Regions from separate parts of the Marinicellulosiphila megalodicopiae genome, predicted to be linked through region 1. Evidence: predicted binding sites of a transcription regulator. Region 1 holds the regulator's gene; each other region holds the start of a gene.
What was found. The regulator sigma-54, encoded in region 1, starts transcription at its own class of promoters, with help from an activator protein. The targets are predictions, from matches to a motif close to TGGCACNNNNNTTGCTNT.

Region 1 (10,952 bases):
CTTTCTTCTAATGCGGTCAGAAGTCGATCAGAAAGTGGAAAATTTTTCCAATAACCTTCTTTAACTTCCATTAAACGGATACCCAAATCTTGAAGCAATTGTGCTTCTTTTTTAATTTGGGTTTTGCTGATGATTTCTTCTTCATCATCATCTAAATATTCAAAATCACTCATAAAATAGCCTAACTGTAATTAACTCAACAAGACAATACTTGCTAAGCCTAAAAAAATAAAAGTTCCAACTACATCAGTAATGGTCGTTAAAATTACGCCACCTGATAATGCAGGGTCTATGCCTTTCTTTTTAAGATAAATGGGTAGAAGGGTGCCTGTAATGACCGCAATAATCAAATTTATCCAAATGGCAACGCCAATAATAATGGATAATCCAATGGACGCTTTCCAAAAATATACGGCAATACCAATTACACTTGCCCATAATAAACCATTGTTAAATCCAACAATTAATTCGCGGCCAAGTAACCAGCGAATATTGTTTTTTGAAATGTGCCCCAATGCTAAACCACGAATGACAATCGTTAGTGTTTGAGTACCTGCTATGCCACCCATAGAAGGAGTGAGATTCATCAATACTGCTAGGGCAACAATTTCATCAAGGGTAGCTTCGAATAAAAACGCACAGGCAGAAGCAAATAGTGCAGTTAAAAGGTTGATACCTAACCAAAGAGCGCGTCTCTGCGAGCTTTTAAAAGCAGGTGAAAATGTATCTTCTTCTTCATCTAAGCCCGCAAAAGATAAAACAGTATGATCGGCTTGTTCGCGAATAACATCTAACACGTCATCCACTGTAATCCAGCCAACTAAAGTACCATCATTGGATACAACAGGCGCAGTAACATAGTCGTGACGTTCAAAAAGGTGGGCAACTTCATTTGAAGAGGTGTTAACTTTGATCCCTTCTATGTCCGAATTCATGACTTCACGTACAGTTAAATCTGGCTCATGAGTTAATAACTTACTTAAATGTAAAATACCAACCAGTTTTTCGTGTCGGCTAGTGACAAATACACAATCCATTTGTTCGGGTAAGTCTGAATGCCTACGTAAAAAACGTAAAACCACTTCTAGGGTGATATTTGCTCTTACACTGATGAAGTTTGTGTTCATCAAACCGCCTGCGCAATCTTCATCGTATGAAAGTAATACTTCCATATCTTTTCGATCTTTAGGGGTCATTACTCCAAGTACTTGATCCGAAATACGATCCGGTAACTGTTGAAGTATGTCGGCTAAATCATCGCGCTCTAAATCTTGCGTGGCGGTTTTGATCTTTTCGGGGGAAAGGTTTTTTAAAAATGATGCCTGTAATTCATCATTTAAATAAGGAATGATTTCATATTGAATCGATTCTGTTAAATTTTCCCATATGGCAATTCTTTGATTACTTGGGTTGGATTCAATTATATAAGCTAAATTTGAAGGATTAAGCTCTTGTTCGGTTAATTGTTTGAAAGCAGCAAAATTTTCTTCGAGAATCGATTGATTTAGAAGTAAAGAGTATTGTTCTAATTGCGATTGTTCAAAATGAGATGGCATAATTGAAGTGTAGTGGGCAAAAAACGCGTAAGTGTAGCGATTTGTAAGAGCAGAATAAAGAGAAAGAAAAAGAATCTATGAATATGGAAATAACGCTGGGTTATTCACCTTCATCAAAATAATTATTAAATATGGTTTTTATGGCATCTATTGCAGCTTGTTCGTCTTTTCCTTCAGCACTCACATCCAAAATAGTGCCTTTAGCTGCACCTAGCATCATTACAGTCATGATAGATTTTGCATTAGCGGTTTTGCCTGCTTTATCTAGAAGGATGTTTGAGCTAAATTGATTTGCTACTCCGACCAACTTGGCCGCTGCACGGGCGTGTAATCCAAGTTTGTTGATGACTTCTATTTTTGCTTCAATCAAAATTAATGTCCTAATTCCCTGTGGCGAACTTGAACATTTACATGTTTAGTTTGCATGCCCTTAGTTAATTTTTCTGCTAAATATACAGAACGGTGTTGGCCGCCTGTACATCCTATCGCAACTGTTAAATAAGATCGATTATTTTGTTCAAATTGAGGTATCCATTTTTCAATGAAGCTAAAAATATCAACATACATCTGACTTACTTCTGGCTGTTCCGATAAAAAGTCAATGATAGGCTGGTGTTGTCCTGTATAACTTCTAAGATCGGGATTCCAATAAGGATTAGGTAAACAGCGTACATCAAATACAAAATCAGCGTCGGTGGGAGCCCCGTGTTTAAACCCAAATGAGATAAATTGCAGAGAAAGGTGAGATTGTTCGTGTTTAATAACCCTGTCACGTATCACTGTTCTGAGTTGTTGTTCACTTAACTTTGATGTGTCGATTTTTAATTGAGAAAAATCTTCAAGCGGTTTGAGTATGTATTTTTCAATTTCAATGGCTTCAGATAAGGAGGTATTGTCATTTGTTAAGGGGTGGCGTCGACGATTTGTGCTGAATCGTTTAAATAATGTCTGAGGATCGGCATCTAAGAAAATTAAGTCAGTATCGATGTCTTGAGATAATTCATTATAAGTATGAGCGAATTTTTTTAATGACTTTGCGCTATTACGCGCATCGATACACAATGCAAGATTTTGAATGTCGTCATTTTCTTGTAAATTTTTAGGTAAATCCAACAGCATGGAAACTGGAAAATTATCGATACAGTGGAACTTAGCATCTTCTAATGCTTGTAATGCTGTACTTTTACCTGAACCTGAACGACCACTTAAAATGATTAATTTCATAATAATTAATTACTTAATAGTTCAAAAATTTTTGAAGAATCATTGCAGTCTCTTAAAGCGCTTAAAAAATCGGCTTGGCTGAATTTTTCTGCAATTGCTGCCAAGGTTTGAAGGTGTTCATTAGCGGCTTCAGTTGGAACAAGTAATACAAAAATCAAATCGACTTTTTGGCTATCAAGTGCATCAAAGTCAACAGGATCAGAAAGTTTAAAAAAACTTCCGATCACTTTGTCACAGTTATCTAAGCGGCAATGTGGCATGGCAACACCCATTCCAAATCCAGTGCTTCCAAGTTTTTCTCTTGCAATTAAATGATCAAAGATATGATTTTCATTTAATTGTGTGCAATTTTTAGCAATTTCATGACTAATACTTTGAATTGCGCGTTTTTTACTTGAGCCAAGATCCATGATGTAGGTTCTTTCGGCCGTTAATATATTTTTAAGTTGAATCATAATACAGTCACTAACTCAATCCGTTACATTAAACTTTTTCGTTCATTTGAAGGTGGAATATGCATCGCTTCACGATACTTTGCAATGGTTCTTCGTGCAACTTTAATTCCCTGCTGATCTAATAATGTTGCTAATTTGCTATCACTATAAGGTTTTTTTGTGTTTTCTTCGCTGATTATTTTTTTAATCATTGCTCGAATCGCCGTTGAACTGCACTCTCCGCCATTTGCAGTGGAAACATGGCTAGAGAAGAAATATTTCAATTCAAAAATACCTCTTGGGGTGTGCATGTATTTTTGAGTAGTAACCCTTGAAATGGTGGATTCATGCATGTCGACATCAAGTGCGATATCATGCAATACCAATGGTTTCATAGCTTCTTCGCCATAATCTAGAAATCCACGTTGATGTTCAACAATTTTTGTTGCTACTTTAAGTAACGTTTCATTTCTGCTATGTAAAGATTTAATAAACCACTTGGCATCACTTAAATTTGTTTTTAAATAATCATTATCACTTGAAGCATCATTACGTTTGATTAACTCAGCATACCCACTATTAATGTGTAATTTTGGCGCGATATCTGGATTTAATTCTACTAGCCATTTATTGTTTTCGATATCTTTACGAACAAATACATCTGGAACAACATATTGGGCTTGGTCTTCGGAAATACTGTCCCCTGGGCGAGGGTTAAGCGATTGTATGAGTACTAAAATAGATTGCAACTCAGTATCTTTAAATTTTGTTTTACGTAAGATGTTTTGATAATCACGAGAACCTAATTGAGGAAGGAAGTCTTTAACAATCAATTTCGCTTGTTCTAAATATTCTGTTTGAAGAGGCAGTTGCTTTAGTTGAATTGTTAGGCAGTCACTTAAATCTATGGCGCACACACCAGGTGGATCGAATTGTTGCACCCTATGAAGAACGGCTTCTAGTTCATCTAATTCAAGCATTTGTTCTTCATTCATACCTTCTTCATTTAATTCATTTGAAAGGCCTGAGAAAATTTCTTCAATTGTGGATTTTAAATATCCGTCATTTCCACAGGATTCAATTATCGATTCAGCAATGATTCGATCACGAGTATTCATCGGGGTTAAGTTTAATTGCCAAAATAAGTGATCTTGTAAATCCTCAGTTTCACTTCGAAAGCTATCAAAATTAATATCGTCACCAGAAGGTGCTGACATATTTGTGGGTAGATTTGGATAAATATCGTCCCATGAAGTATCAACCGCTAATTCGTCAGGGATATTTTCTTCCCATTGTGAATCTGTTTCTTCTATTTTATTGGGTTCGGATATTTCATTTTCAGCACTTTTTTGTGAATTTTGATCTTGTTCATTGTTATTTGCAGAAGGCTCTTCGTCATTTACTTCAAGCATTGGATTGGATTCAAGTACTTGTTGGATCTCTTGTTGCAAATCGAGCGTGGAAAGTTGTAATAAACGGATGGCTTGTTGAAGCTGGGGAGTCATCGTAAGATGCTGGCCCATTTTTAATTGAAGTGAAGTTTTCATATTTTATTATAATTACTCTGATTACAACGTAAACTGTTCGCCTAAATAAATATCTTTAACTAATTGGTTTTGCAAAACGCTGTTTGCATCGCCACTAGCAATAATGTGACCATTACCGACAATATACGCTTTTTCACAGATATCAAGCGTTTCTCGCACATTATGATCAGTAATTAACACACCGATGCCTTTGTTGCTTAATTGTTTGACGATATCTTTAATATCGTTTACAGAAATAGGATCGACACCTGCAAAGGGTTCATCAAGTAAAATAAATGCAGGATCCATCGCTAATGCACGAGCAATTTCAACCCGTCTTCTTTCTCCGCCGGACAATGCCATGCCAAGCGATTTACGTATATGTTGAATATTAAACTCATTCAATAATGATTCAAGCTTTTGTTTTTGTTCAGTTTTACTAAAATTCTTTCTTGTTTGAAGTATAGCTAAAATATTATCTTCAACTGATAATTTTCTAAAAACGCATGCTTCTTGAGGTAAGTACCCTAGCCCTTTTTGAGCTCGAATATGCATTGGTTGTTGACTGATGTCTATATTATTGATGAAAATTTGACCTTTATCCTGATTCACCAAACCTACTATCATATAAAAACATGTAGTTTTCCCCGCACCATTGGGACCTAGTAAACCGACAACTTGCCCTTGTTCAACTTCAATAGACACATCAATAACAACCGGGCGTTTGGAATAGGTCTTTGCTAAATTTTTAGCGATTAAAGTACGTGTACTCATTGCACTATCTCTTGTGAATCATAAACCGTTTCACAAAAACTATCGGGCTTGGACAGGTCACTTGAACATTCCCTAGTTGATCCATCAAGTGCATAGGTGATTTTATGACCTTTAGTGTAGTTGGTGCCAAAAGTGATTTTGGCATGGGTTTGAGCAATAATGAGCCCTGTGATGACTTCATAGGTAATGTGATCAGCAGTAACAACGATGCGTTGTTGTTTTTCATTGGTTAATTCAATCTGAGCAGGGCTGCCTTTTACATCCAAAAATTGAGTGGTGCTGGTTTCTAGATCGCGGTGATCTTCTAAAATATCTCCAATTATTTTAATTTCCGCATTGCTTGCTACTGCTTTTAAATGAATGGTTAAAAGCTCATTTTCTAATTCGCGGATGCTTGTTGATTTTGCAAGAATTTGGAATGTTTGCGCAAAAATTACCGGGCTGATTACTAAAAAAGACACAATTAAAAAAAATGATCTAAGTAGTGAACAGAAGTGTTTTTTATTTTTAAAAGTCATAATGAGTTGTCGCCTTCTAAAACATTAAATCTTACGTTATTATGAAGTTGGATATCGATTTTATTTGAAATCAAACTAACATCGAACCCTGTCGCTTCAGTTGTATTATCTTGTTGCCAAATAATAATGTCCGCATCACTAGATGCAGTATTATTGATGACATCATAATTTAACCAATCAGTATTAAAAGAAATTTCAGAACCAATTGTTCGATTACCTTCTACGTTTCCAATCACTTCAATAATATTTGGTTGGTTGATTTGTGCTTGATCTGAAGTAATGACCCAATTTAAAACAGAGGACTGGCTTTTTTGGTTATGTTGTTTTGAGAAAAAATAAAACTGAGGGTTTGAAAATTCTTGTTTGTTTGAATTATATTGAGTAAATACTTCAGCTTTGATGTCGATTTTTTTTACCCCTATTTCATCATATTGTGTCTGATATATGTTGATTGCACTCAATTTAATGTCACTTGCGCTATTTTTAGGAATTAAATCAGTATCATTGATATTTGATTGTTTAAAATTAAATACAATTAATGTGTAGCTGATACAAATAATGATGCCATAAATAAAAAGTTTTGAAAATTGAGACTTTGTTATCACGCAACCCCCGCTCTTATTAAATCGTGTAAATGTATAATTCCAGCAATGTTTTGATCTGAATCGACACAAATTAAGCTAGTTATACTTTTTTCTTCCATTTGAAATAAAGCTTGAGCGGCTAAAGTTTCCATGGATATTGTACTTGGCGCAGCGTGCATTACTTCATCAATTAACGATTCGTGAAATGATATATTTTGTGCAATTGAGCGTCTTAAATCGCCATCTGTATAAATACCAACAAGTTGATCCTGAGCATCAACTACACAGGTCATACCTTTGCCTTTTGCGCTCATTTCTAACAATGCGTCAGTAAAGCTATCCCCTAAGCATACTTTAGGGATTTGATCGCCGGTGGCCATAATTTGGCTGACTTTTAATAGTAGTTTTTTACCCAAAGAACCGCCAGGATGAGAAAACGCAAAATCATCGGCACTGAAACCACGTGCTTCCATTAATGCTATAGCTAATGCATCACCTAACACTAATGTCGCCGTTGTACTTGATGTCGGCGCAAGATTTAAAGGGCAGGCTTCTTGGGTCACTTGGTTATTTAAATGAAAGTCACTGGCTTGAGCTAGGGTCGAATCATTTTTACTAGTGATAGATATCAATTTAACTCCCATTCTTTTTAATAATGGGATAATAGATACCACTTCTTGAACTTCACCTGAATTAGAAAGTGCGATGACAATATCTTTGCTTGTAATCATCCCCATATCACCATGACTGGCTTCTCCTGGGTGGACAAATGAGCATGGAGTGCCAGTACTTGCAAAGGTTGCGGCCATTTTATTGCCAATATGTCCTGATTTACCCATACCAGTGACAATTACTCGCCCTTGGCAATTTAAAATTAATTGGCAGGCGTTCAGGAAATCTTCAGTTATACTTTGCGATAATGATGCTATGGCTTTAGCTTCTAAATCAATAGTTCGAAGCGCGCTTTTTGAGAAGTCGAAATTAGTCATAAAAATTCATAAGTGTCATATTAGTAGTTGAGCTTGATGATACCTTAATATAAGCTTTTGCTGAACCAGTTATCGATCTACAGGAATATAAAAAATGAAAAAAATAATTATCGCGTTATCTACATTGCTTGCTTTGGTTTCATTTAGTTGGGCAGAAACAGAGATTGTACCTGCTGAAAAAGCAGTAGAAGATGGTGTTAATATGGTGCTATCTACCATAGAAAGCAATATTGGTGCTTCAGGTGGAATCGAAAATCAACAAGAATTCATTGATATCATGATAGAGCAATTAAAACCGGTGATTGGATTTCAACAGATTGCAACTAAAGTAATGGGCAGTTTTTATAAGGATGCGACTAGAGAACAAAAAATACGCTTTATTACTGCATTTACTCATTCAATGGTTCAAACTTATGCAGCAGGCATGGTTAATTTTGTTGGTTATGACGTTAAAATTGTTTCAAGTCGTGATAATCAAAAAAATACTTATAAAAATACACGTATTTACTTAGATGTTATTTCACCTGATGGGCCTAAATATCCAATGGTTCAGTCTTTATATTATTCAAAGCGCAATGAGGCATGGTTGATTCAAAACATTGAATTTAACGGTATCAATTTGGGAATTATGTTCGCCAATCAATTTAATCAAGTGATGTCAGATAATGATAATGATTTAGATGCGGCCATCGATGCATGGGTAAAAACCACTCAAGATTCTTACGAGCAAACCAGCTTTAGAGACAAATAATAACGAATTAAAAATAAATAGAACTAATTTAAAAAACACATATCTTTTCAGGTATGTGTTTTTTTTGTTTCAAAAAAGCTAAAATTGGTCGTTTTTTATTAAATTACAGAGAATTGCTATGTCACCGCAACAAGTTAAAGAGTTATTATTAAGTCAATTTGAAGATCAACATGTTAGTGTGGAAGGTGAGGGCGCTAAGTTTCATGTCACTATCAAAAGCGATAAATTCAAAGGGTTAATGCCAGTTAAGCGTCAGCAATTAGTTTACGGTTGTTTAAATGATGTCATTGCCTCTGGTGAAGTTCACGCAGTCACAATGTCGCTTTCAACCGAATCATAAGGCAATAAAATGGATAAGTTATTAATTTCTGGTGGGGCTAAATTAAATGGCTCCATTCGTATTTCCGGTGCCAAAAATGCTGCATTGCCAATTTTAGCTGCAACATTATTGTCAAAAGAACCGATTGTTTTATCAAATTTACCGCATCTTCATGATGTGACCACCATGATTGAGTTGCTTGGCACTATGGGGGTTGAAGTAATTATCAATGAAGATATGAGTGCACAAATATGTGCAAAACCGTTACATAGCGTAACGGCTCCTTATGAGTTGGTGAAAACCATGCGCGCTTCGGTTGTTGTGTTGGGGCCGTTACTTGCTCATTACGGTGAGGCTAATGTGTCGTTACCTGGTGGTTGTGCAATTGGCTCTAGGCCTGTTGATTTACATATCCGTGGATTAGAAGCGCTGGGTGCAACCATTAAAGTTGAAGATGGCTTTATCAAAGCTAAAAGCAATGGTCGTTTAAAGGGTGCTAAGATTTTATTCGATATGGTTTCTGTTGGTGCAACTGAAAATGTATTGATGGCCGCTGTTTTAGCAGAGGGCATAACTATATTAGAAAATGCTGCTCGTGAACCTGAAGTGATTGATTTGGCGAATTTACTCATTGCAATGGGTGCCAAAATCACGGGACATGGAACAGATAAAATAACAATAGAAGGGGTGGAGTCTCTTCATGGTTGTGAATATAGTGTGATGCCTGATCGCATAGAAACGGGTACTTATCTCGTTGCAGCGGCAATGACTGGTGGAAAAATTACATTAAAAGATACGGACCCAACAACATTAGATGCAGTGATAATGAAGCTTGAAGAAGCGGGATTGCATATTGAAATCAAAGGTGATGTGATTGTTGCAGATATGACAGATCGAGTGCTTAAGTCTGTTGATGTGACAACGGCTCCATATCCTGCTTTTCCTACTGATATGCAAGCGCAATTTTGTGTGATGAATGCCGTGGCAAATGGTGTCAGTACAATTAAAGAAACTGTTTTTGAAAATCGTTTTATGCATATTGATGAATTAATTCGAATGGGCTGTGACGCTAAAATCAACGGTAACACAGTGGTCATTACTGGTGTGAAACAATTAAAGGCTGCGCCAGTTATGGCAACCGATTTACGTGCATCCGCAAGTTTGGTATTAGGCGGATTAGTGGCAACAGGCGAAACATCAATGGATCGTATTTACCATATTGATCGTGGTTATGAGTGCATTGAAGAGAAATTACGCCAATTAGGTGCAAAAATTACAAGAGTGGTAGGAAAATAGCAGTATGTCCAAAATAAGCATTAATGAATTAAATTATAACGATGCCGATTTTAAAGCGCGCTTAGGTGGGTTTTTATCAATGGATGAAGTGGCGGATACTGATCTGCTTAGTCGTGTGGATCAAATTCTAGCTGACGTAAAAAAACGTGGCGATGATGCAGTGATTGAATATACCAATCGATTTGATCGTTTAAATGTAAGTTCTATTAGTGAACTTGCCTTAAAGCCTGCTGATTTTGAAGTATCGTTTAATAAGTTAAACGACGAAGAAAAACATACTTTAGTTGAGTCCGCTAAGCGCATTCGTGATTACCATGAGAAGCAAAGCTTTGAATCTTTTGAATATCAAGACGCACTTGGAAACACTTTAGGCCAAAAAGTCACCCCTATTGAGCGAGTAGGGTTGTATGCACCCGCAGGTCTTGCGCCGTTGGCTTCTTCTGTTCTAATGAATGCGATTCCTGCAAAAGTGGCCGGTGTAAAAGATTTGATTATGATGTCGCCTTCTCCTGATGGAAAAGTGAATGACTTTTTATTAGGGGCGGCGCATGTTGCTCAAGTGGATGAACTGTATTGTATTGGTGGCGCTCAAGCCATAGCTGCATTTGCTTATGGTACTCAATCCATTAAAAAAGTAGATAAAATTACAGGTCCTGGTAATGCGTATGTTGCCACTGCCAAGCAAAAAGTTTTTGGCGCGGTTGGCATTGATATGGTGGCAGGTCCATCTGAAATATTAGTCATCTGTGATGGTAAAACCGATCCGGATTGGATTGCCATGGATATGTTCTCTCAAGCTGAACATGATGCCGATGCGCAATCTATTTTAGTGACTCAAGATGCAATGTTTGCAAAAGCAGTCATCGCGAGCATGGAAAAACTAATAGATGAAATGCCAAGACATGAGATCATAAAGCAATCTTTAAAAGATCGTGGATTGGTGATTGTGGTCGATAACGATGAGCAAGCCATTGAAGTGGG
Region 2 (10,952 bases), 990 kb from region 1:
TGGTGTCACCAATAACCAAGCCACGGTTGTAATCTTTAATGGCCCCTGCAAAAATTTCAGATGCAGATGCACTTAAACGGTTGGTCATAACAGCTAAAGGGCCATCCCAAGCAATTGCTGGGTCTTCATCATTATTAACAGCGATGTGACCATTTGAGTATTTCACTTGAACAATTGGGCCGTCTTTGATGAATAATCCAGAAAGAGCAATCGCTTCACTTAACGCACCGCCTCCATTGTTACGCACATCCATTATCACTGCATCAATTCCGTCTTTTTTGTATTGAGCCAAAATTTTAGCCACATCAAAAGTGGTGGATTTAAAGTTTTCATCCCCTCGTCTAGCAGCTTCAAAATCGTAATAAAAACTAGGAACGGAAATTACTCCGACTTTAAGTGTTTTGCCATTAAGTGTGACTTCTTTTACTTCATGCTTTGTGGCTTTGTCTTCTAAAGTGACAACTTTACGAACGATTGGGACAATTTTTTGATTATCTGCGTTGCCAAGTTTTCTAACTTTTAAACGAACAGTGGTATCGACTTCTCCACGAATCAGCTGAACCACATCATCTAAACGCATGCCCATAATGTTTACGAATTCTTTATTGCCTTGCGCCACTGCAATGATTTGGTCTTCTTCTTGAAGTAGGCCACCTTTTTGCGCAGGCCCATTTTCAATTAATCGCTTAATAGTTGTGATGTTTTTATCAAGTGATAATTCCGCGCCAATACCTGTTAAAGATAGACTCATGTCGATATTAAAATCTTCTTCACTAATTGGGGTGAAATAAGAGGTATGGGGATCAAAAAGGCTTCCAACGGCATTTAGGTACTTTTCGAAAATATCTTCTTGTTTGGTTAATTTAATTTGGCTTAAATAATTTTCATAACGCTCTAATAAGTCAGCGGCCACTTTTTCTTGAGTGGTTTCGTCATCTCCTAATATATTTTCAATGATGCTTGTTTTGGCTAATTTGCGCCAATATTCATCGCTGTCTTTTTGAGTGGAAGGCCATGACTTGCGCTCTAATGGAATGGATTCATCAATGGTGAAATCAAATTTATTTTCTTTGAATAGTGCAATGATAAATTCATAACGATTTTCAATACGAGTTTGGTAGCGTTCATGAATAATAAAGGCGCTTTGTGAATTGCCTTGTTTAAATTCGTCGTCTAATTTGTGGGAAAATCCTTGGAACTCATTGATATCACTTTGTAAAAATATGCGTTTGTTCGGGTCGATTTGCTCTAAATAAGCGGCTAATAAATGCTCGGAAAACACATCGTCGATGGGTTGTTTTTTATAGTGCATTTGATTTAAATTGGACAGTAACTCAACAGTGGTGCGGCTGAAGTTTTTTTCGGATGCTTTGACTTTTTCTTCATTGGCAAAACACGCAGTGCTAGAAAGTAAAACAGCGGAGGCGACTAAAATATTAAGAGGTCGGTTGAAAAAATGAGTCATAAAAAGCCTATTATTATAGATATAGTGGTCAATATAGTGATTGATTGAGTTACCAAGCATAGTGTACCTAAGATTACACAGATGGGGTTTTTTCAAAAAAGTTCAATGCTTTGGCTGATTTTATGCCATTTATTGGACTTGGATTGCAATAAATAGTCATATCTGATCCGCATCAGAGTTAATTATCACTTGAGCTTCACCTTGAGCATTTTCATTAATTTCTAGATAAAAGCAGCTGGTGCGATTGGTGTGGCAAGCCGCCCCTTTTTGGTGAACTTGCATCAAAATACAGTCTCCGTCGCAGTCAAAACTTAAAGACTTTAGGGTTTGTCGGTGTCCTGATGATTCACCTTTGCGCCAGTAACAATTGCGTGAGCGAGACCAGTAACACACTTGTTTTGTCTCTATGGTTTCTTTTAATGAGTGAATATTCATCCAAGCAAGCATTAACACTTCTTTAGTTTTATGATCTTGTGCAATAGCGCTGATCAAACCGTCTTCGTTAAATTTAACTTGTGACAATACTTTGTCCAGTTCTATAGCTGATCCTTTGGTTAAGGATTCGAATGATTTAAATGTCATGGAACGACTTCTTTTGAATTGAGTTAATAAAATAAGAAACACCAAGGGTTAACGCAAATAAACTGGCACAACTTACTACGATAGAAGGGCCGCTTGGTGTATCAAATGCGTAGGACATAAATAAACCAAGTAACACTGAGCTTATGGCAACTAGAGCTGCATATAGCGCCATTGAAAATGGAGTTTTGGCTAATAAACGTGCGCAAGCAGCGGGCATAATTAGCATCGCAGTAATTAATAGAACCCCTACTAATTTCATAGCCACGGCAATTAATAGTGCAATTACAAAGGTAAATGTTAATGTGTAACGAGTTACTTTAACGCCTTCTGCTTTGGCTAATGATTCATTAATACTGATTAATAATAACGGCTGCCAAATGATTTTTAGGGTGATTAATGCAATGCCTGCCATAACAGCACACACTGCCACATCTATCCAGTTCACGGTTAATAAATCACCAAATAAAATGCTTTCAATATTGGTGCGCTCGTTGGGCATGAGTTTTAAAACGATGATGCCTAATGCTAAAGCCAGGTGAGATAAAATACCTAATAAAGTATCACTTGGAATTTTCTTTTGTTGTTGTAATCCCAAAAGAAGTAGGGCGCATAAGAAGCAAACCATCACAACGCCAACAGTTACGTTGACATTAAAAAACAAACCAATAGCAATGCCTAGTAATGCGCTGTGTGCCATAGTGTCACCAAAATACGCCAAGCGTCGCCATAACACAAAGCAGCCTAAAGGACCTGAGGCTAAACCTAAAAAACTGCCAACCAGTAAGGCGCGAATAATAAACTCTTCCATTATGGTTGCTCGCTATTGTTTGAGTGATTGTGTTGATGAATGCTGTGGTTGTGGTCGTGAGTACAGGCTTTAACTTGCCCGTCTAAGGCATGATCGTGGTCGTGGTCGTGTTGATAATAACCCACATTTTTTGCGATTTTATCACCAAAAATATTTATGAATTCAGGGTGTTTAGATATGGATTCAGGCTCACCAAAACAGCAAATATGTTGATTTAAACAAATCACTTGGCTGGTTTGTGCCATGACCACATGTAAATCATGAGAGATCATCAAAACGGCGCATTTTAATTCTTTTTGAATTTGGTGAATGAGTGCGTAAAGTTCCGCTTCACCATGAAAATCAATGCCTTGGGCGGGTTCATCTAAAATCAATAATTGAGGTCGGCTCAAAATCGCACGGGCTAATAACACGCGTTGTAATTGACCACCGGATAAACCTTGAATTTTTTGATCTTTTAAATGCGCAATGTTTAATAACTGAAGCGTTTCATCTAATTTATCGGTTTTGGTTTGATTAAGTAAAATAAATCCAGCCACATTAATTGGTAAACGATCATCAATATGAAACGCTTGGGGGACATAACCGACACTTAAATTGTGTGATTTAACGATTGTTCCACTTGTTGCACGGGTAATACCCAATATGAGTTTGACTAAGGATGATTTACCCGCGCCATTAGGGCCAATGAGTGTAATGATTTCATTGGGTAAAATATCAAAACTGACATTTTGCAAAATAGTCTTATTTTGAAGGATTAAATTGAGATTTTGGATTTGCACTAAGGCTTGGGAATTCATCTAAGGGCTGAATATATAACGAAAAAATGATATTGTAACCGATTGTCTTTGTTTAGCGAATGAAAAATGAAAATGCCTAAAAGATTCTCTCTTAAACCCTTATTTATGATTGTTTGTGCTCTGTTTTTATTCAGCTGTAGTGAAAACAAACAAACAGTAGTACAGGATGATCAAACAATCCGTGTGGTCAGTACCATTAAACCGCTGCATTTTATTGCCGATGCATTATTAAAAGAGGTGGGAGAGTCAACATGGTTAATAAAATCCCCTGATGTACACGGATATCAATTAACACCATCTGATATAAAACTGATTAATCGTTCCGATATGCTTATTGGGATTGGGGAATTTTTTGAGGGCAATGTGACTGAATTGTTTACAGAAAAAGATTTTTCCTTTGATGATTATCAAGCGAAATTAGCTTTATTGCCATTAAGAGATGGATTGATTTGGGGGGATCATGATCATGTTTCTCACGATGAGCACGATGAGCATGAAATCCATGCTAAACACATCGACATGCACTTTTGGTTGTCGAGCAAAAATGCGCTTTTGTTTGCTAAAGCGTTGTCAGAAAAGTTAATTCAGATCTTTCCTCAACATGCGTTTAAAATTGAGCAAAACCTTGAGCACTTTGTACAAGAAATCAATGCACTTGAAATCAGTATAAAACAAAGACTTGCTCAATCTGAACCACCAAGTTTTATGGTGTTTCATGATGGGTTTCATTATTTTACCCATCAGTTTGGGTTGGAGGAGCAAGCGGCAATTGTTAGCGATCCTTCACAGCAGGTTGGTATTAAAACGTTACTTGAATTAAAAGATTTGATGGTGAAAACAAAGGTGAGTTGTATTTTTGTAGAACCGGGTTTTAATGAATCGCTTACCAAAACATTATTAGAGTCCGTAGAAAGTGAGTCGAAAGTTAAAGTAAAAATACTGTATTGGGATCCAATTGGTATGAAAGCTGAGCGTTATCAAGATTTAATAATGGGTTTGTTTGATGGGTATTTAGATTGTAAGTGATTTATAAAAATGGACTAGCCACAGTGGCTAATCCATTTTGCTATTAGGTCGGTTATTTTTGTTCGATGTTGAAAAGTGTTTGTGTTGGAAATGCAAATTCTAATTTTGCTGCATTAAACTGAGTCAAAACGCTTAAGTTAATTGCGCTTTGAGTTTTGGCAATATCTTGCCCTTTTGTAATGTAATAAATAAACATGACATTCAAAGAAAAATCCCCAAAGCCATTAAATGACACAATTGAGTTTTCTTCAGTTGACGCGTTTTGAGTATTGATCTGAGTTAAAATCTCTAAAGCCTGTTGAATTTTTTCTGGTTGTGTATCGTAAGTTAAACCTAAGTTTAAAACCACTTTTCGTGATGGCTCCAGAGTAATGTTTTCAACAGGTGCATCTGAAAATTTTGCATTGGGAATGGTGACAATGCGACCCTCTAAAGTTTTTAATCGAGTGCTGCGTACTCCAATTTCTATGACTGTCCCGTCATATCCTGCAATTTTAATACGATCTTGAATTCTAAATGGTTTGTCCGTAAAAATAGTGAAGCCACCAAATACATTGGAAACCGTATCTTTAGCTGCCATGGCCAGTGCTAAGCCACCAATACCTAAGCCCGCAATCAGCGCGGCGACATCGTAGCCGGCATTATTTAATCCAATAATAATGGCCATGGTCCAGATAATAAGTTTGACGCCTTTACTTAAAATAGGAGCTAACTGATCATCTAAATCGCTTTCGGTTTTGTCGGTAAAGGGAATGATGTATTGATTATATAAGGCATCAAAAAGCCGACTAAGCAACCAGCCTATTAATAACGCAACGATTACCTGATAAGCATTTGATAAAATTTTGCTAAAAGTTTCAGATAGGACGAGTTGGTTTAAAGCAAACCAAAATCCGACAACAATCACCATAAATACTGCAGGTTCTTCTACCATATCAACAATGATATCGTCTAATTTGCCTTTGCTTTTATTGGTAAAAATTCGCACGAATTTAGAAAAAGCCCAGTAAATAATTTTACCAAGCAATACAGAAAGTACGATTAATGAAAGAGAAATTATCCAGCTTTGAATAGTGTTGCCATAATAGGTTTGGGATAGAAAATCGAACATATGAAATCCTTAAAATTTCAAAAAATTATGTGTTAAACACGAATATATTTGGGGCGCGTATAATAAGAGTTGTTGCTCATAAAGGCAATGATCATGTTATGAGCTCATTATTTATTAAAAACTTTCATTTTCACTGCGAACATAAACATTGACGGATTCATCGAATTCGATTTGTATTTGAAAGATGATAGGGCGACAACATACTTGGCAGTCTTCGATGTATTCTTGATTTTCATCTAAAACTTCTATGATGACATTGATGGTTTCACCGCAATAAGGGCAGGATACATTTTTTTCTATTAATCCATTCATGTGGGGTCCTTGTTTATTTGGTCGTATGTAACTCAAAAAATGGAATGATTTCATCTAATATTGATTGTTTTGTAGGCAGCATCCACATCATATTTTTAATCATATCGACATGATTCATTTGAGTATAAAATTTAGTAGTGACAAGGCCGTTTTTTTCAATAATTTTATTGGATAATAATTCGATATTTCTGCGATAAACCAATTTGTCTTGTTCGCCCCAAATTAATAACATGGCAGGCTCATTTCCTTCTATAAAATGGGTTACTTGCATTTGGGAATAGTCATCTTCAACAGGTGAGAAAATGGCTTTTAGATTATCGGTGTTTGGCTCAAAGTCGTATGGGCCTGCTAATCCTGCAAAGGCATTAATGATAGAATGATCCAGTCCATATGGCGCCAAGTATTCATTGTTGGCGCAGATCATCGCCCCAATATATGCCCCGGCCGAATGGCCAGAGATATAAAGTTGATTGGAGTCTCCTCCATATTGCTCAATGAATTGGTGTACCCAGGCGACGGCTTTAGCGCCATCTTGTATAAACTCAGGAAATTTCACTTTTGGGAATTTTTCATAATCTGCAATTACAGTGATGTATCCTTTATTGGCAAAGGCCTCTCCCATAAATTGATACATCTGTTTATTGCCATCTTCAAAACTGCCACCATAGAAAAATATCACAACGGGTAATTTGGTTTGTGTTTTTATATTCTTGGTAGTTGACGGCTCAGGGATATAAATGTCCAGTAATTGCCATGGCTGACTGCCGTAGCTGATATTTTTATGTTGTTGGTTGTTAGAAAATTTTGCAGGAACATTAGCAACAAAAAGTCCAATTTTTGCGCAACCAGAAGAAACTAGTAGCGTGAATAAAAGCATGCTTTTTTTTAACATTTTCTACTTTCTATAAAAATAACAAGGGTCCAGAGTATCATACATAAATATGACAATCAGAAAATATCAATTTGAAATATGGAAGAAAATCCTGAAAAAATAATGCTTTGCGCACTAAAATGTGGCCTGAGGTTGTTTCTAAGTTTTTTATTGTGCGTTGTTGTGGTGCGCCTAGATTGTTTGATGTTTTTCCTATTTTGTCTATTTGGTTGTATTTTTTAAGAATATAGCCGTTATTTTAAGTTATTTTGAGTGATTTTGAGTGATTTGTTGCGTTGGCATGTTAATGGCTTTGTGGGTATCAGACCCCATGTCGGGGCATTATTGTTGATAAGAGGAATCTAAAATGGCGTATATCGAACCTTCTGAATTTGTCACCAAAATGGTGGATAACGGGGAATCTAAAATTTACATGTCTGTAAAAGACACAATCATTCGTGCTTTTATGGCGGGGGCAATTTTGGGTTTAGCTGCTGTATTTGCTATTACAGTTGCAACAAAAACAGGGTCTCCAATTTTGGGTGCGTGTTTGTTCCCTGTTGGTTTTATTATGTTGTATTTAATGAAATTTGATTTGTTGACCGGTGTTTTTACACTTGTTCCATTAGCATTGTTGGATAAACGTCCAGGTGTCACCGTGGGTCAAGTGTTAAGAAACTGGGGTTTGGTGTTTGTCGGTAATTTTGGTGGTGCATTAATGACTGCTTTTTTTATGTCATTCATTTTAACTTATGGTTACAACACCGATGGTGGCGCAATCGCAGCTAAAGTGGCGACGATTGGTGAATCAAGAACTGTAGGTTACCAAGAGCATGGCTTTGCTGGTTGGATTACGATTTTCATTCGAGGCATGTTGTGTAACTGGATGGTATCTATGGGAGTAGTAGGTGCAATGATTTCAACGTCTGCAACGGGTAAAATGGCTGCAATGTGGATGCCTGTAATGTTGTTCTTTTACATGGGTTTTGAACATTCAATTGTTAATATGTTCTTGTTTCCATTTTCTATGATTATGGGCGGTGATTTCACGGTAATGGATTATTTAGTATGGAATGAAATTCCAACTGCATTGGGTAACTTAGCTGGCGGATTCTTATTAGTAGGTTTGCCTCTGTATTTAACTCATGTTCGTACAAGTCCTCAGCGTAAAATTGCTTAATTAAAAATCAATTAACTAAACAAGGAGATCTTCGTTAGCGCGAAGATCTTTTTTTATGACAAAACAACTTTTAATTCAAACCGGGCAAGCAACCGATGCAGGCCGAAAAAAAATCAACCAAGACTATATTGGGGTGAACCTTCCTAATGATTTGCTTGTTAATAACAAAGGCATTGCGATTGCGATTGCTGATGGTATTAGTAGTAGTCAGGTGAGTCAGGTGGCCAGTCAAGCCGCAGTAAATGGATTTTTGGAAGATTATTTTTGCACAAGCGATGCGTGGAGTGTAAAAACTTCTGGCATAAAAGTATTGTCTGCTTTGAATTCTTGGTTGTTTTCACAAACACAAAATAGTCCGCACCGTTTTAATAAAGACAAAGGTTATGTCTGTACGTTTAGTGCATTAGTTTTAAAATCCAATACCGCTCATATTTTTCATTGTGGCGATTCACGAATTTATCAATTAAGTGGGCAGCAAACAAAAAGTCCAAAATTAGAACAATTAACAATGGATCATCGAACCATTATCTCTTCGACTGAAAGTTATTTAGCAAGAGCGTTAGGGGTTCAGCAGCAACTGGATTTTGATTATCAATCCGTCCAATTAAATGTAGGGGATTATTATATTCTCACAACAGATGGTATTTATGAATTTGTTAGCGAGCAATTTATTATTGAACAAATCCATAAGCATCATCATGACTTAGATCAAGCGGCTAACTCTATATTAAAACAGGCGTATGCAAATGATAGTGGTGACAATCTGAGTATTCAGATTGTAAAAATCATCGCTTTGCCTGATTTGGATTTAGAAGAAATCAGTCAGCAAATTTTAAGCTTGCCCATTGCACCAAGTTTAAGTCCTCGCATGGAGTTTGATGGGTATTTGATTCAAAGAGAGATTTATATAAGCAGTCGAAGTCATGTGTATTTAGCTCAAGATATTGAATCGAAAAAGCAATATGTCATCAAAACGCCATCAGTTGAACTGTGTAAAGATACGGCGTATTTAGAAAGTTTTTTAACCGAAGATTGGATTGCAAAGCGTATTGATAATGCGCATGTATTAAAAGCACCGAACAGTATACGGCCTAAAAACTTCATGTATTTAGCCTGTGAATACATCGAAGGTAAGTCCTTGTCTCAATGGATGCGCGATAATCCTAATCCATCTATTGAAAAAGTACGGGATATTGTTAATCAAGTTGCTAAGGGGTTACAGGCATTTCATCGACAAGAAATGGTGCATCAAGATTTACGTCCTAATAACATCATGATTGATCAACAAGGTTTGGTCAAAATTATTGATTTTGGATCGACCAAAGTGGCAGGTATTTTAGAAACTAAAAATATGAAAGAAGATAACCGTATTCAAGGTACCGCATTATTCAGTGCACCGGAATATTTCATTGGTTATGGAGGTGATAGTCGCTCAGATTTATTTTCATTGGCAGTGATTACCTATCATTTGCTCAGTGGCAAACTTCCCTACGACACAAAAGTGTCTCGGTGTACTAATAAAAAAGATTTACAAAAATTGCAATATCAAACATTACAACATTTTGATGAGTTGGGTGTTGCACCTTGGGTAGACGAAGCAATCAAAAAAGGGTGTCATCCAGAGCCTTTAAAGCGATACCAGGAAGTCAGTGAATTTATTTACGATTTGCATCATCCTAATAAAGATTTTTTAAGAAAAACCAGGCCTGCATTAATTGAGCGTAATCCAGTTGCTTTTTGGCAGGGGGTGAGTGCCATTCTATTAGGTGTAGTGGTTTTTTTATTAGCGCGTTAATCACAAACGAAGCAAAACTTCGAATTTTCCATCAGAAGAGGTAAAAACTATGATTCAATCAAGAGATGAAGTCACGAAAATTATTTGTTCAACCAAAGTGGCCAAAGGTATAAAGTGGAGCGACGTTGCGCATAAATTGGAGTTGTCTAAAGAGTGGACGACAGCTGCCTGTTTAGGTCAAATGGCTTTAACAAAAGAGCAGGCTACCATTGTGGGAGAGGTGTTTTCACTGTCGGATGAAGCGATTGCTTGGTTGCAAATAGCTCCATACAAAGGCTCATTACCAACGGCTGTTCCAACTGATCCATTGATTTATCGTTGGTATGAATTGGTAAATGTTTATGGCACAACCATTAAAGAGTTAATTCATGAAGAGTTTGGTGACGGGATTATGAGTGCGATTGATTTTTCAATGGATATTCAGCGTGAGCCTGACCCAAAGGGCGATAGAGTTAATGTTGTGCTTTCTGGTAAATTCTTGCCTTATAAAACGTATTAAATTTGGATTAGCAGGTCTTTTGGCCTGCTTTAATATTTGATTCTATGGTGTCTCAGTATTTTATTATTCAATAAATTTCATAGAATTATTCTGATTTAGAGAAACTTAAAAAAGTGGATTCAAGTAAAATAATATATCAAAAAAATTCAAATACCTGCTTAAAAAACGGAATCAATTAATATAAAACAACGCTTATTAAATAGGGTTTTAGATAAAATTGTCCCACTGATTAAGCCAATATTGATTAATCGAACAATATTCAAATAAAATGATAAAAAATTATCTTACGACTATTTAGCGAAATAAAGCCTAAATTATTGAATTCCTTATCAAAATTGCATATTCTGTCCAACTTTTACACTAATCGTATTGTTGTGCGTAGGATAATGCCATTATGCGCTTAAAGGCCATAAAACTTGCTGGGTTCAAATCGTTTGTAGACCCAACTTACATCCCATTTCCATCTAATTTGTCTTGTATTGTCGGCCCAAATGGCTGTGGAA
Region 3 (10,952 bases), 1.7 Mb from region 1:
TCACAATTAATTTCAAACAGTAAATTCATACTCACAACACTTTTTAAAAAAGTTAATTTCACAAAAAAAATACTATAAAGTTCAATTAATAAAGTTCAATTAAGACAGCCAAACTAACTCTGGTATTACTTTAGGTGTCTTAATTCTTTCATCCTTTTAATTCCATCTTCTTTTCAATTTTTTCTTAAAGCACTTTAACCAATTTACTCAAAAGAGATGTTTACTGTTTCATCTGAAGTGTTTTGCTCAATATATTGAATTAAGTTTTTGGCCATTGATTCATATAATTTACTGATATTTGAATCAGGGTCCGCTTGAACCGTTGGCTTACCTAAATCTACATTTTCTCGAATACTTCTATCTAAAGGCATGGTCGCCAATACTTGTGTCTCATATTCTTTTGCTAGGCGCGCGCCTCCATCTGAACCAAAAATGGCTTCTTTGTGACCGCAATTGGTGCAAATATGTAGACTCATGTTCTCAACTATACCCGCCACAGGCACATTAACTTTCTTAAACATTTCAATGCCTTTTTGCGCATCTAGCAAAGCAATCTCTTGAGGCGTGGTGACAATCACGGCACAGGTTAGAGCTATTTTTTGTGAAATGGTTAATTGAATGTCTCCGGTGCCTGGTGGCATATCGATGATTAAGTAATCAAGTTCGCCCCAGTAGGTTTGTGCAATCATTTGATTTAATGCACTGCTTGCCATCGGTCCACGCCAAACCATCGGTGTTTTTGAATTGGACAAAAACGCAATGGACATGGCTTTAATTCCATACTGCATATATGGGTTTAATGAGGTTTCGTTAAACGGTTCCAACTTCACATTATCTTGCGCGCCCAGCATTTTAGCGACACTTGGCCCATATATATCCGCATCTAACAAACCTACTTTTAATCCTAACTTACTTAATGCTAATGCTAAATTGATTGACGTTGTGGATTTACCCACCCCACCTTTACCTGATGCCACCGCAACAATATTTTTTACATTTGCTAAAGACGCAATGCTTTGATTTTTCATTTTTGAACCTATTTGAGATATGGTTTGATTATGTATTTATAAAGATTAAGAAAAAACTTAAGCGGTATTATAAGCATCCGTTGCATTGAATAACAGCTTTGTAAACGAGTTTAAAATGGTTGATTTTTTATATTGCTTTTTAATGTTATGCATTTATTTGTTTATTAATCTTTATAATAAAAGGAATGAAAAATCATGGCATGTATATTGTTTAAGTAAGAAATAATGGATCTTTCAACCATTGCTAAGTTACTAATATTCCAATGATTATGTTTAATCATTTGTAAAAGATCCCTTTTATCTATAGATTAAACAGAATTATTTTTTGTACTCTTTAATAATAATCGGACTATCACAAAAGTTGATTATTACCTAAACAAGTATCATTTACCCTTTCTTACTGGAGTTATTCGAATGTCACTGATAGATGAATCAAACAATCCTATCCCTATATTTGACGAATTAATCGATTCTAATGGTAATACACGTAAACAATTTTCCAAACTTGGTGATTTTCTTGACCAGATGACACCCTCTGAACTTGTCGCCAGACAAAAAGACGTGCAACTATGCATCAAAGAAATGGGCATTAGTTTTACAGTTTATAGCGAAGGCGAAAACATAGATCGTCAATGGCCATTTGATTTAATTCCACGTTTAATCCCGTTAAATGAATGGCAAGAAACCACAAAAGGCTTAACTCAACGTTTAAAAGCATTAAATTGTTTTATTGATGATGTGTATAACGATCAAAATATTGTGAAAGCCGGCATTGTTCCGCTATATGTGATTGAGCAATCTAAAGGGTATCGTCCAGAGTGCAAAGGCATCTCACCATATAATGGTGTGTGGGCAAATATTTGTGGATCGGATTTAGTTCGTGATCATTTAGGCGATTTTTACGTATTAGAGGACAACCTTCGCGTACCTTCTGGTGTGTCATACATGCTTGAAAACCGAAACGTGATGAAGCGAATATTTCCCGAAGTGTTTGCCGAACAAGATATTTTATCCAATGCCGAATACCCTAATCAATTACGTAAAATGCTGATTGATATTTCACAAAATACAACAAAAGATGTGACCATTGCAGTGTTAACACCTGGTGTTTTTAACTCAGCTTATTTTGAGCATAGTTATTTAGCACAGCAAATGGGTGCCTATTTAGTTCAAGGTGATGATTTAATCGTTAAAGATGATTTTCTATTTTTAAAATCCATTTATGGACTTGTAAAAGTGGATGTTATCTATCGTCGAATTGATGATGAGTTTTTAGATCCTGCTGTTTTTAATAAAGAATCGATGTTGGGTGTCGAACATATTATGGATGTCTGGAAAAAAGGCAATGTCGCCATTGCTAATGCACCAGGAGCCGGTGTGGCAGATGACAAAGTGGTGTATTCGTATGTGCCTCAGATGATTGAATATTATCTAAAAGAAGAACCGATCTTAAAAAATGTGCCTACTTATCTTTGTGTTGTACCTGAAGACATGGAATATGTATTGGCAAATTTAGAAAAATTAGTGGTTAAACCCGCCAGTGAATCTGGTGGTTATGGCATGCTAATCGGTCCACATGCCGACAAAGCTGAAATTGAAAAATTCAGAAAATTAATTCAAGAAAACCCACGTAATTATATTGCCCAACCAACATTGAGCTTATCAACTGTTCCCACTTTATGCGGCGATGCTATTGAATCTCGTCACGTTGACTTACGCCCTTTTATTTTACAAGGCAAAGACACGTACGTAACTAACGGTGGATTAACTCGTGTGGCATTAAGACGCGGATCCTTGGTTGTAAACTCATCACAAGGTGGCGGCAGTAAAGACACTTGGATCATCAATACGGGAGAAGCATAATGTTAGCTAGAGTCGCTGAAAATATATATTGGTTGGGTCGTTATATCGAACGAGCTGAAAACACCTCTCGTTTAGTTAAATCTACTTATGACATGATGTTGGATACCCCAAGATCAGTTGATTTAAAATGGACGTCATTGTTTGAGGTATTGGGGAACTGGCCTGAGCAGAGTCAATCTCAAAGCCAAGCTCAAAGCAGTCAATCTTCTGAAAGTTTTGTGATGCAAAATATTATCGGTGACATTGATAATATAAGCTCCATTTATTCATCAATAGTATCCACAAGACAGATCGTACGAAACAGTAAAGAATTATTACCTCAAGCTAGCTGGGAAGTGATCAATAATGCGTATTATTTCATTAAAGAAAACCAACTTTTATTAGAAACACGCCAAGGTCGCATACGCTATTGTGATAAATTACGTAATAGTTGCGAGCAGTTCATTGGTATTATTATTAATAATATGGAACGAAGTGATTGTTATTATTTTTTTCGATTAGGTCAATTAATAGAGCGCGCTGATATGATCAGTCGTGTAATCGACTCCAAAGCAACCCTGGTCGCTTTTGAAAATAAACCCATGCAAGAAGCCAGTGAAAGCTTCCATAGTGCATTTTGGTTGAATGCCCTTGAAGCACTGGGCTGTTCGCAATCATTTAGACGTTTAAATCCAGATGATGTGAATAAAGAAAGTGTTATACGTTTTTTATTAGAAGAAATACGCCTTCCTAAAACGATTATGTTTAGCCTTGAAAAACTTGAGCGCCTTACAGACAGTTTACCTAATAGCGATGAAGTTAAACTCACAATTTTAACAATTAAACAGTGGGTACACGAATGCGCTGAATCTTCATTTGACGATATTACTGAACAAATGGATGATTTACAGCTAAAATTAGGCAAATTACACGATGTGGTTTATAAACAATACTTTTCAATGGTTTATGAAGAAGCATCCTAATGTTAAAACCCTACTTAATACAGAGTTGAAATTACACCATGGCAGTTGAAGGTGATTTAAAAAAATACTCAACTATCGCAGAGGGCTATCGTGAAGATAGCCCTTTGACGTTTGATGAACTAGTTGACGAAAACGGTAATGTACGTGCCCATTGGCGAGATTTCATGAAAACCCAAGAAAAATTGGGTGTAAATGAAATTAAAATGCGTAAAAAAGAATTAAAAAATGTACTCGATGAAAATGGGGTAACTTTTAACGCCTATACCGAAAACAGCAGTCAAAATCGACCATGGGATTTAGATCCTTGCCCTTTAATATTAGACGGCGTCGAATGGGACTCATTAGATGAAGGGCTAGTACAGCGCGCACATTTATTTAATGAAATGTACAAAGATATTTATGGGGAACAACGATTGATCAAAGAAGGTATATTACCTGCTGATTTAATTTATCAACACCCTGGTTTCAACCGAAATGCAATGGGTATTGAATTACCTGGTATTCACCGAATTTTACAGTGTTCATTTAATTTGGTGCGTGGCGCTGACAATCAATGGTGGGTATTATCTGATCGTATGCAAGTCACCCAAGGCTCAGGTTATGCTTTAGAAACGCGCATTGCAATGAGTCAGGTTTATCCAAATTTAATGCGTCACTGTGAAGTACACCGACTTGCAACGTATTTTAAACAAACCCACAAAACCCTAATTGATATTGCACAAAACACCCACCCTACTATTGTTTTATTATCACCAGGACCCTCAAACGAAACCTATTTTGAAGATGCGTATCTTGCTAACTATCAAGGTTATACGTTAGTTCAAGGCGACGATTTAGTGGTTCGCGATGGTTATGTTTGGATTAAAACCCTACAAGGACTTAAAAAAGTTGATGTAATTTTACGTCGAATCAGTGATCAATTTTCAGATCCATTAGAATTAAGACCCGACTCATTTATTGGTGTCCCGGGATTATTAGAATCCGTTCGTCAGAAAAAAGTAATTGTCGTGAACCCAATTGGCTCTTGGATTTTAGAGAACCCTGGTTTCTACCCTTACTTAGAAGGGTGCTGCGAATTTTTATTAAAAGAAAAATTAAAAATTGCCAGTGTTGCAACCTGGTGGTGTGGTGAACAAAAAGCGCAAAAACACGTATTTGAAAATATTGATAGCATGGTAATCAAACACATTTACAAGCGCGAATTGATTCAATTTGGTAATACCTTATCCGAACTTGAAAAAGAATCATTAATTCAAACCATTCTAAAAAACCCAACATTATATGTTGCTCAACAAATGCTAAACGTCTCCACAATGCCCACTTGGAAAACCGATAAGCTCGAACCAAGAAATGGGGTATTACGTACATTTTTAACAGCTAAAGATAAAACATACAGTTTAATGCCTGGTGGATTAGCCTGTGTGGCAACCAAAAATAATCAAGGTGTGGTTAGCACACAAAATGGCGCTATTAATAAAGACACATGGGTTCGCGCAAGTGAATCCCGTCCATTATTGCCTTTTGTTTCTAACCAATCGAAACAACAATTTGCACCGCCAAATACGCGTTCGATCACCAGTCGTACTGCTGAAAATTTATTTTGGTTGGGGCGTTACTCTCAAAGAGCTGAAATCATTGCAAGAATGATTCGTCAAATTATTCGTAATTATTTTGAAAACTTTAACGAAGACGGTCGATTAAACGATACAGGATTAAGTATTTTAAATTCCTTAAAAGAATTTACATTTTATGTTGAGCCTGCTGAAGAAGTCATTGTTGAACCTGAAATAAATGCAGAAAACATTAAACAAAGTCAACAACAGCAACAACTCCAACAACAGACACAACGACAAGCACAATTAAATTCTAATAATGACGATAACGACGAAGATTCTGATTTTACCGATGATATTTTTACCATTGCATTAAATCCAGAGGTCTCTGGTGGGTTATTTAATGTATTGAATTTATTTAATCAGTCGGCATTTCATAGCCGTGATGTTTGGTCCAATGATAGCTGGCGACTCATTGATGATATATCAAACTTCACCCGTGACGCTGCAAAAGACCATCGATTAGTCGGATTATTACGCTCTTGTGAAACGTTATTAACTTCACTTTTAGCTTTAAATGGATTAATTGCGGATTCTATGAATCACGATGATGGCTGGCGCATGTTAGATGTAGGTCGATTATTGGAGCGCTCTATCAATTTAAGTCATTTAGTTTCGAACACCATTGCACAGGATATTGATCAACATAAAGATAACGAAAATGAATTACTTGCCGCCATTTTAAGTTGCAATGATAACACCATGAACTTTAGACGTTATTATCGAGCCGATATGGACAGCTATAGTGTCTTAAATTATATTTTATTGAACAAATTTAACCCAAGAGGCATGGCATTTGGTTTGGCAAGATTATTAGAGCATGTTCGCATTATATTTGATGAAAAAAATGGTCAAATAACCGATGCAGAACGATCAATTTTAAATGCTTATACACAGGTACAACTTATTGATGTCCAAAAAATATTAACGATTCCTAGTGATGATATTCAATCCCTAAAAACGTTAATTAATCATACTCAACTTATTTTAGAGAATGTCGCATATGAAATTGGTGCCAAATGTTTCATACATACTCAAAAATCACGTTCTATGCGATAAGGAAAACCCATGTCAGATTTTTTCCAAATAGAACACACCACTGAGTATGTGTATCCATTTGATATTAACCAAGCCCAAAATGTTGGATATTTAATCCCAAGAAATGAAACCAGCCAATCTTGTTTAGCTTGGAAATTAGAATGCACACCCAATGTAGATAAATACACTCGCTCATTAGATTATTTTTCAAATGAAAAAATATACTTTGCCTTAGATGAGCCCCATGAAAAATTAAGTGTGACCTCAAAAAGCATTGTAGAAGTCAATGCATTGATTCCTCCTGTAGATGATGTGGACCATGCATTCATTTTGGACCGATTAAAAAAAATAAAATCTGAAGATGACTTATTTGCCCGTCAATTTTGTTTTGCTTCAAATCGCATCCCGTTAGAGCTTGAAGCATTTACTTTAGCCCAAACCTGTTTTGCTCAGCACAAAGGTATGATTGCAGCGACCTCTGCTTTGATGACAACCATTTTTGAACAATTCACTTATGCATCTAATTCAACAAACGTAAATAGCACTGTCGCTGATGTGTTAAAAACTAAAAAAGGGGTTTGCCAAGATTTTGCACATTTAGCCATTAGTGCCTTGCGATCAATGGGATTTGCCTGTGCTTATGTGAGTGGATACCTTGAAACACTCCCACCTAAAGGTGAAAAAAAACTTCGCGGTGCCGATGCATCCCACGCATGGTTTAGTGTGTATATTCCAGATTTTGGATGGTTAGATTTTGATCCCACAAACAACACCATCCCAAATGGCCAACATATTGTGGTAGCTCGTGGAAGAGACTTTGATGACGTGACACCTTTAAAAGGTGTTTATTTAGGGAATGCCAACCCGATATTAAATGTCAGAGTAGATGTACATCGTTTTCCCAAAGAAAGACTAAAAACCTTACTGACTAACTTCTAATTTTTTAGACAGTTTATTAAATTTAGAACAAAAAAATGCGGATAATTTATCCGCATTTTTTTGTCTTCATTTTATGCCTGTCATATTAACTAACAATATGTGCATTTCTACGTAAATCCAAAGTATTTGGATAATCGCTATTGCCTAATTCCTCAGCAGGTACAGTAAATGATTTCTTCGCTTCATGAGTGGTGACGTTACGAACTAATTCAGATTGATACTGCCCAGCTTCGTCATACGTCATTTGAACAGGTGTGTCTTTTGGAGGAATGCTGTGACCGTTTTGATCAAATCTAACTTGTCTTCTGCCTTCTGCTTCAAAATCATTCACCGGTTTTTGCTCAAAGCTTCGTCCACCAGGATGCGTCACATGATATGTAAATCCGCCGACACTTCTGCCGTTCCACGTATCATACAAATCAAATATCAACGGTGCATGTACGCCAATAGTTGGATGTAATGCACTTGGTGGTTGCCATGCTCTAAAGCGAATACCTGCAACCATTTGAGATTTTGTGGTGGTTTCTTTTAATGGTACACGTCGTCCGTTACAACTTAAAATATAACGATTGGTTGTCATGTTATCTATTTTAATTTGTACACGCTCTAGTGAGGAGTCCACATAACGAGCCATACCGCCACCGCCTGATTCTTCACCTAATACGTGCCAAGGTTCGATTGCATTACGTAATTCAATTTGCATGTCTTCAAGTTGACGAATGCCGCAAATTTGGAAACGGAATTCAAAAAATGGCGTAAACCACGATTCATCAAACTTAAACCCTTCTTGTTGTAAGTCTTGGCAAACGTTTTGAATGTCTTGCTCTACATAATGCGGCAACAAGAATTTATCATGCAATTGTGTGCCCCAACGAACCAATGGTTTGTGGTAAGGTTTTTTCCAAAACCACGCAAGCAACGTTCTAATTAATAACATTTGCATCAAGGCCATTTTAGAATGCGGCGGCATTTCAAAACCACGAAATTCCACAATACCTAAACGACCCGTTGGCGAATCTGGTGAATACAATTTATCAATACAAAATTCAGCACGATGAGTATTACCGGTTAAATCCGTTAATAAATTTCTTAATAATCGATCAACTAACCACGGCTGATCACTCTCACCAGTTTTCATTTGAGCAAAGGCAATTTCTAATTCGTATAATGCTTCATCTCTTGCTTCATCCACACGAGGTGCTTGAGAAGTAGGACCAATAAACAAACCAGAGAATAAATAACTTAAACCTGGATGATGTTGCCAATAAGTAATAAAACTTCTGAGGACATCAGGGCGGCGTAAAAACGGACTGTCTTTTGGCGAAGAGCCACCTAAAGTTACGTGATTACCACCACCTGTTCCTGTGTGTCTACCATCAACCATAAATTTGTTAGTACTTAATCGACAAGAACGCGCCAGCTCATATAAGTCTGTCATGTTTTTATTCAGCTCATTCCAACTGCCAACAGGATGCACATTCACTTCAATCACACCAGGGTCTGGTGTCACTGCAAATTTTTGTACTCTGTGATCGTGTGGTGGCTCATACCCTTCTAATACAACAGGAATTTTAAGCTTAACCGCGGTTTCTTCTACACAATTTACAAGTGCCAAATACGGCTCAATTTTACTAAGTGGCGGCATAAACACATATAATTTTTGATCACGAATTTCAAATGACATCGCCGTTTTAATGATACTTTTACTCACATAACCACGATCTTTATATTTGTGATTATTGAGTGTCAACGCCCCTTCAATTGCAAACGGATCATTTTCTTGTAGTTCTTCATCTTCTACAATACTAGATAACGGTAACCGATAACCCACTGGTGATTCACCAGGCACTAAGAAACAATATTCGCGCCTAAAATTCCAAATACAACTTTGCCATTTTTCTTCGGTTTCATCCCAAGTAATGGGAAGCACGTAACCGACGACTTTATCTAAGCCTTTTTCTAATTTTTGCAAAAAGCCTTTACGACTCATTGAATCCAACATACCGTCTTGCTCTGGACTTGGGTCAACAGGCATTTGCCCTTCTTGCCATAAATGATAAAGCACATCTTCATAAGTAGGCACAACGCATTCTGGAGCAAGGCCCAACAACTTACTTAATAAAATTGGAAAATATTTTACATTGGAATCTTTGATTGGATACTGTTTGTTGATGTCAGCTAAATATTGCTGATCTTTCCAAATTTTTTGTCCATCTTTTAACCAATAACACCCATACTGCCAACGAGGCAGTGCCTCACCTGGATACCATTTACCTTGACCAAAATGCAGCATGGCACCTTTTGTATAATGCGCCTGCATTTTTAAAAATAACTCGTAAGCCATTTTACGTTTATCTTCACCGTCGGCATCAGTATTCCATTGGTCGGATTCGATATCGTCGACAGACACAAAAGTAGGCTCGCCACCCATAGTCAAACGCACATCTTGATCAACCAGTTGTTTTTCAACTTGAACGGCTAATTCTTCAATATCTTGCCATTGATCGTCACGATAAGGTTTAGTGATACGAGGTGTCTCAATTAAGCGTGTCACTTTATTGTAATAATCTAATTCGCTTTCACACTCATCAATGCCGCCTGTTACTGGAGCCGCGCTTGATGGCTCTGGTGTACATGCTAATGGTATGTGACCTTCTTGTGCAAATAGACCTGAAGTTGGGTCTAAGCCAATCCAACCGGCTCCTGGCACATAAACTTCACACCAAGCATGTAAATCCGTAAAGTCTTCATCTGGACCACTTGGACCATCAAGAGATTTTTCGTCTTGGGATAGTTGAACAAGATACCCAGAAACAAATCGAGCCGCTAATCCTAAATAACGAAATGCTTGTACCAATAACCAAGCAGAATCTCGACAAGAACCCGACCCTTTATCCATAGATTCATCACAACTTTGAACACCCGGCTCTAATCGAATCGTATAATCTAATAATTGATTTACTTTAGAATTAATCGCCACTAAAAAATCCGCAGTCACCATTGGTTTTTCAGGCTTTAGTCCTTCGACAAAATACTTAAACGCTTCTTCTGTTTCTTCTAACTCTAAATAGGAATTTAAGTCGGCCTTTAAACGCTCCTCGTATTTAAAAGGAAATTTTTCAGCAGTGGTCTCTAAAAAGAAGTCAAACGGATTGATGATGTCTAATTGTGCGACCACATCCACAGTAAATGAAAAGCTTTTCGTTTTCTCTGGGAATACCACCCTAGCAAGATAATTTCCAAACGGATCTTGTTGCCAATTTATATAATGATCTTCGGGTGTAATTTTTAAAGAGTAACTTTTGATCGTTGTTCGACAATGTGCGGCGGGTTTTAAGCGAAAAACATGAGGGCCCATGTTAATAGGTTTATCATATTCATAAGCAGTGTGATGCGTAATACCAACTGTAACAGCCATATTTTTCCTCAACTTCTTTATAGATAATAATTTGAATTAAATCACAGTTTGCATTCAATGAGTATGATTTTTTATTGATGTATATACCCAC

Region 2: a site for sigma-54 is predicted at 7,273-7,290, ahead of TYM08_RS08495 (formate/nitrite transporter family protein). Genes of this name have one in related genera too.
Region 3: a site for sigma-54 is predicted at 1,225-1,242, ahead of TYM08_RS05420 (circularly permuted type 2 ATP-grasp protein). Genes of this name have one in related genera too.

What each region holds. Positions count from the first base shown of each region.
Region 1 covers NZ_AP023087.1:2,971,249-2,982,200, reverse strand. The annotation lists gene yjgA (ribosome biogenesis factor YjgA) at 1-173, opposite strand, end outside; gene mgtE (magnesium transporter) at 192-1,556, opposite strand; gene TYM08_RS12860 (HPr family phosphocarrier protein) at 1,657-1,926, opposite strand; gene rapZ (RNase adapter RapZ) at 1,929-2,780, opposite strand; gene ptsN (PTS IIA-like nitrogen regulatory protein PtsN) at 2,786-3,235, opposite strand; gene TYM08_RS12845 (RNA polymerase factor sigma-54) at 3,259-4,761, opposite strand; gene lptB (LPS export ABC transporter ATP-binding protein) at 4,783-5,514, opposite strand; gene TYM08_RS12835 (LptA/OstA family protein) at 5,511-6,032, opposite strand; gene lptC (LPS export ABC transporter periplasmic protein LptC) at 6,029-6,637, opposite strand; gene TYM08_RS12825 (KpsF/GutQ family sugar-phosphate isomerase) at 6,634-7,605, opposite strand; gene TYM08_RS12820 (MlaC/ttg2D family ABC transporter substrate-binding protein) at 7,700-8,356, shown strand; gene TYM08_RS12815 (BolA family protein) at 8,475-8,696, shown strand; gene murA (UDP-N-acetylglucosamine 1-carboxyvinyltransferase) at 8,706-9,971, shown strand; gene hisD (histidinol dehydrogenase) at 9,976-10,952, shown strand, end outside.
Region 2 covers NZ_AP023087.1:1,982,681-1,993,632, forward strand. The annotation lists gene TYM08_RS08455 (carboxy terminal-processing peptidase) at 1-1,465, opposite strand, end outside; gene hisI (phosphoribosyl-AMP cyclohydrolase) at 1,622-2,047, opposite strand; gene TYM08_RS08465 (metal ABC transporter permease) at 2,037-2,855, opposite strand; gene TYM08_RS08470 (ATP-binding cassette domain-containing protein) at 2,855-3,655, opposite strand; gene TYM08_RS08475 (metal ABC transporter solute-binding protein, Zn/Mn family) at 3,722-4,681, shown strand; gene TYM08_RS08480 (mechanosensitive ion channel family protein) at 4,734-5,792, opposite strand; gene TYM08_RS08485 (CPXCG motif-containing cysteine-rich protein) at 5,907-6,104, opposite strand; gene TYM08_RS08490 (alpha/beta hydrolase) at 6,118-6,996, opposite strand; gene TYM08_RS08495 (formate/nitrite transporter family protein) at 7,343-8,155, shown strand; gene TYM08_RS08500 (protein kinase domain-containing protein) at 8,211-9,950, shown strand; gene cynS (cyanase) at 10,000-10,449, shown strand; gene smc (chromosome segregation protein SMC) at 10,844-10,952, shown strand, end outside.
Region 3 covers NZ_AP023087.1:1,258,040-1,268,991, reverse strand. The annotation lists gene apbC (iron-sulfur cluster carrier protein ApbC) at 204-1,028, opposite strand; gene TYM08_RS05420 (circularly permuted type 2 ATP-grasp protein) at 1,443-2,891, shown strand; gene TYM08_RS05415 (alpha-E domain-containing protein) at 2,891-3,853, shown strand; gene TYM08_RS05410 (circularly permuted type 2 ATP-grasp protein) at 3,892-6,525, shown strand; gene TYM08_RS05405 (transglutaminase family protein) at 6,535-7,443, shown strand; gene TYM08_RS05400 (DUF2126 domain-containing protein) at 7,529-10,861, opposite strand.